One region of the Actinomadura luteofluorescens genome, then DNA from elsewhere that is predicted to be linked to it. Evidence: riboswitches for the same ligand, from Rfam matches in the RefSeq annotation. Region 1 holds a riboswitch; the other holds the start of a gene.
What was found. A riboswitch is a leader RNA that binds a small molecule or an ion and turns the genes downstream of it on or off. The one in region 1 is predicted to bind cyclic di-AMP.
Positions count from the first base shown of each region.

Region 1 (2,189 bases):
GGCTGAACGTCCCGGCGGCCGGGGAGGTGGGGGCTCCGGAGCCCGGCGCCCCGCCGCCGGAGCGCGAGCCGGCCAGGCCGGCGCCCCCGGCGAGGAGGACGGCGGCCCCGCCCGCGCCGAGGGCGAGGACCCTGCGCCGCGTCACGGGGGCGTCCTGCCCGGGGCCTTCCTCCATGGGCGCGATCCTATGCAGGACGCGGGGCGGTGGGCGCCGTCACGACCGGTAGTCCGGGTAGCCGTAGCCGACGACGACGTCTGTGGAACGTTCCTTCACACGGACGGCGTTGTCGGCGTTGCCCTCGACGGTCTCGATCGTGCCGTCGTCGACCTTCTCGACCACCATGCCGACGTGCTCGATGTCGTCGACGGACTCGCCGCCGTCCCAGGCGAAGAAGACGATCGCGCCGGGCCTCGGCTCGGTGCCCCAGCGGCCGTGCTCCTGGAACCAGCGGGCGTGGGCGACGGTCCAGGCATCGCTGCCGACCTGCTCGCTGAAGCCGATCTGCTCGCCCACCCAGGAGACGAACATGTCGCACCAGTTCGCGTCGCCGTAGCCGTCGAGGGAGCCGCCGTCGCGCGCGAGCGTCTCCCGCGCGCGGGACGTGGTCATATACCACTCCTGGAACTTGGTCTCGCCGCCGCCGTCCTCCTCGATGCCCACCTGCGAGCGGGCGAGCCTGATGGCCTGCGCGGCGGTGGGCCGCGACTTCGCGGCGGCCTTCTCGGAGGTCTTCGCCCGCGGCTGCTCGGGACGGGCGTCCCTCTTGGCGGCCGGGGCCTTCGAGGCGGTGGGTTTGGGCGCCTTCCCGGACGCGGGCCCGGACGTGCGCCCGGACGTGCGCCCGGACGGGGCGCCGCGCGCCGTCAGGCCGGGGGCCAGGTCGGCGGCGGCGGAGCTCACCGGGGTGGAACCGAACGGCAGGACCGACGCGTTCGCGGTGGCCGCGGCGGTGCCGAGCACGGCGGCGCCGACGACGACGCCGCCGGTCGTCCGCCATGCGAGGGACAGGGAGTTCGGCTTGCGGTGCCTGCCGGGGGTCTTCTTGCAGTGCGCGCGTGGCACGGGGGGATCTCCTCGACTTCCATGCCGCCTACCGGGTTAGCTGACGGGTTCGGGCGTGGAAGCCGCCCTACGGCCCGCGAAGGCAGGCCGATTCACCCCGAAAGGACGCAGTGGGTCCCCGGTTCCGCGACGGGCCGCGCACAGGGGCACGGCGGTCCGCGGACTCGGCGGTGACGCGCCCGAGAGCGGGCACGCCGGTTCGGATGGGAATCTCGGCGGGCGATGGCGCCCGCGGAGTAAAGGGGGGTGGGGGCGTGACCGCGTGGCGGCCACGCCCCAGGTAACGCTGCGGGATTCACTCCTTGTCTTCCAGACGCCTACCGGGTTAGCTGACGGGTTCGGGCGTGGAAGTGGCCCTACGGCGGCTCTCACCGGACTGCCGGGAGAGACGCGCCGATTCACCCCGGGTGCCGGAATGCCCGTCCGGAGAGGTTCTCCGGACTCCGGCGGTGTGGGTCCCCGGCTCCGCGCTGAGGCGGATTCGGCGCTGCCGCTGCGATCCTGGGGGCGAGATGGGGCCCGGCGCGGGACCTGTCTCCCGCGTGCGAACGAGCGGCGCCTGATGTTGTGGGCGGACGGCGTCCCGTCTCCGGGGACCGCCCGGGGCCTGCCCCGTGTACGCCACCGCGGCTGCGCGCTCAGCGCCATGCACGCTGCGGGCGTGCGCCCGGTGGACGGGGTCGGCCTGGTCTGCTTCGAGACCGTGCGGCGCCTTCGGGCGCCGCGGGACGGCACGTGGGGCGTGCCGCCCTGGGGGGAGCGGCGCGTGGCTCGCGCCGCCGTCACGCGGGTGCTGGATGCGCCGCGTGGGGCCGGGGCGCCTGGTGGGCGCCGCGGGGCCACGGCGTCTGGAGGGCGCCGTGAGTGGTGACAACGTACCAAAACCCCAAAAGAAGGCAAACCCCCCCAAAATCAACAACGGACCAGGTCAAGCCTGGTCCGTTGTCGACGAGGGTCCGTCAAGCCCGCCCGAGGGGGACCGTCAGGGCCGTGTGTCAGGGGCGTCCGGCGCCGTAGTAGTTGCTCAGGTAGTAGCCGGAGGTGATGTCGGCGATCCTGACGACGTCGCCGGTGTGCGGGGCGTGGATCATCTTGCCGCCGCCCACGTAGAGGCCGACGTGGCCGA
Region 1 is NZ_JACCBA010000001.1:1,665,521-1,667,709, reverse strand. It holds gene BJY14_RS07470 (hypothetical protein) at 1-175, opposite strand, end outside; gene BJY14_RS07465 (CHAP domain-containing protein) at 215-1,063, opposite strand; cyclic di-AMP (ydaO/yuaA leader) riboswitch at 1,073-1,212, opposite strand; cyclic di-AMP (ydaO/yuaA leader) riboswitch at 1,363-1,560, opposite strand; gene BJY14_RS46425 (C40 family peptidase) at 2,059-2,189, opposite strand, start outside.

Region 2 (2,189 bases), 2.0 Mb from region 1:
AGCAGGCCGAGAAGCACGAGCAGGCCGGACGCCAGAGAGAGGACGTCCCGGCGCACAGATCGCCTCAGCCGTCCCACCCGCCGTTCCGCGTTCGCGCCGCCCCGCCCGGGGAGGCCGCCGACGTGCATGCTCATCCCGGGAACCAGGGTAGCGAAGCGTGACCGGCGGTCACCGGCGGGTCACCGGAACACGCGACCCCGGAACACGCGACCCCGGAACACGCGACACCGGGTCAGGCGACACGGACTCCACCGGCGAACGGGCGGCCGGCGATCGGGGCGATCTTGACGACGTCGCCGGTCTGCGGCGCGTGGACCATGTTGCCGTTGCCGATGTACATGCCCATGTGGTGCAGGTCGCTGTGGAAGAACACCAGGTCGCCGGGCTTGAGCTGGCTCATGCTCACGTGGGTGCCGGCGTTGTACTGGCTTCCGGTGTAGTGGCCGAGGGTGATGCCGACCTGCGCGTAGGCGTACAGGGTCAGGCCGGAGCAGTCGAAGCCCTTGATGTTGGCGCCCTGCGCGGTGCCGTAGCTCGGGCCGGACGCGTTGCCGCCGCCCCAGGAGTAGGGCACGCCCTGCTGGGCCAGGGCGGCCCGGACGGCCGTCATCGCCTTGGCCGAGGCCCCGCCGGAGTTGATGTTGGGGATGGAGCCGGGCCGCGAGCCGGCGGTGTTGAAGGTGCCGAGCTGCTTCTCGACCTTCTTGAGCTTGACCTGGAGTTCCCGGCGCTTCTTCTTCGCCTCGCCGGTGAGCGCGCGCACCTGGGCGGCGCGCTGCTCGGCGGCCTTGCGGGACCGGTCGGCGCCCTGCATCACCTGGAGCATCTGCGTGATGCGGGTGTCGTTCTGCTTGGCGAAGTAGTTGAGGGTGGCCGACTGGTCCAGGACGGCCTGCGGGTCGGAGGCCGAGGCGAAGCCGATGGCCGGGTCCGCGGGGCCGTTCTTGTAGCTGTCCGCGGCGATCTTCGCCATGCGCTCGCGCGCCTCGTCCAGGGCCTTCTGCTGCCGCAGGGCGCTGCTCCTGGCCGTCTTCGCGGCGTGCTCGGCCTGCTTGAGGCGCTCGCGCAGCCCGTTGTACTGCTCGCTGAGCTTCTCGGCCTCGTCGGCGAGCTTCTCCTGCTGCGCGGTCAGTTGCTTGCGCGTCGGCTTGGGCTCGGCGTGGGCGGGCGCGGGGGCGAGAAGCCCGGCGGACAGCGCGAAGGCGGCCGTCCACGCCGTGACGTTCCGGCCGGTGCGGATCCTGCGGCGGGCTGTCGTTCGGGGGCCGGCAGCTCGTCGCTGCATGCGGTGTCCTCTCCTGTAACGCCTACCGGGTCAGCTGACGGGTTCGGGCCGGAGTCGCCCTTCCGTCCGCGCGGGACGGATTCACCCCTGAAGATCGGGTCCCCGGTTCCCCGGACGGAGCCGTCCGCGGGATTCGGCGCGGTCGCCGGCCGTCCCCGGCGGGGACGTCGGACCGTGACCTCCTACGGAGCGTAGGAGGTTTACGGTCGGTTCGCCACCGAAGCGGAGCATTTCCCCAAAAGCCACATACCGTCTCAGCAGGTGGCGGCCAGCTCGGCGATCGCCGCGGCCCCGGCCAGAAGCGGCGCGACGACCGCCGCCACCACGAAGAGGCCGGCCGCGAGCCGGACGGCACGGCGCGGCCTCGGCGGAGCGGCGCCCTCCAGCCGCAGCACCCGCTCCCTCAGCGCACCGGCGGCGGGCGCGCCCGCCGCCCCGAGCGCCCCCGCGCCGGTCGGCGCCGCCGAGAGCCGGCACAGGGCGCCGACCAGCGGTTTCCTGCCGTGGACGCGGACCGCGGCGTCGTCCGCGGCCATCTCCAGCAGCAGCGGCAGCCGCGCCTTCGCGCGCCGGACGGTCGGCAGCCACGGCAGCATGGCGTGGACCAGGTCCAGGGCCAGCAGGAGCACATGGTGGCGCTGGCGCAGGTGCGCCCGCTCGTGCGCCAGGACGGCGCCGAGCTCCTCGGCGCTGAGCGCCCGCTGCGCCCCGGTGCTGACCACGATCGCGCGGTGCCGGGACGGCAGCGAGTACGCCACCGGCACGGGATGGTCGAGGACGAGGACGTCCGGATGGCGCCGGTCCTCGCCGGCGACCAGCCGCAGCATCTCCCGGTGCCGGCGGCGGTGGCGCACGGCCCGGCCGAGCCTCGGCAGGCCGCGGGCGAGGACGGCGGCGCACGCGG
Region 2 is NZ_JACCBA010000001.1:3,700,619-3,702,807, forward strand. It holds gene BJY14_RS17035 (DUF6153 family protein) at 1-134, opposite strand, end outside; gene BJY14_RS17040 (NlpC/P60 family protein) at 233-1,285, opposite strand; cyclic di-AMP (ydaO/yuaA leader) riboswitch at 1,289-1,434, opposite strand; gene BJY14_RS45250 (M56 family metallopeptidase) at 1,540-2,189, opposite strand, start outside.
Region 2: another riboswitch for cyclic di-AMP. It lies ahead of BJY14_RS17040 (NlpC/P60 family protein); the one in region 1 lies ahead of BJY14_RS07465 (CHAP domain-containing protein).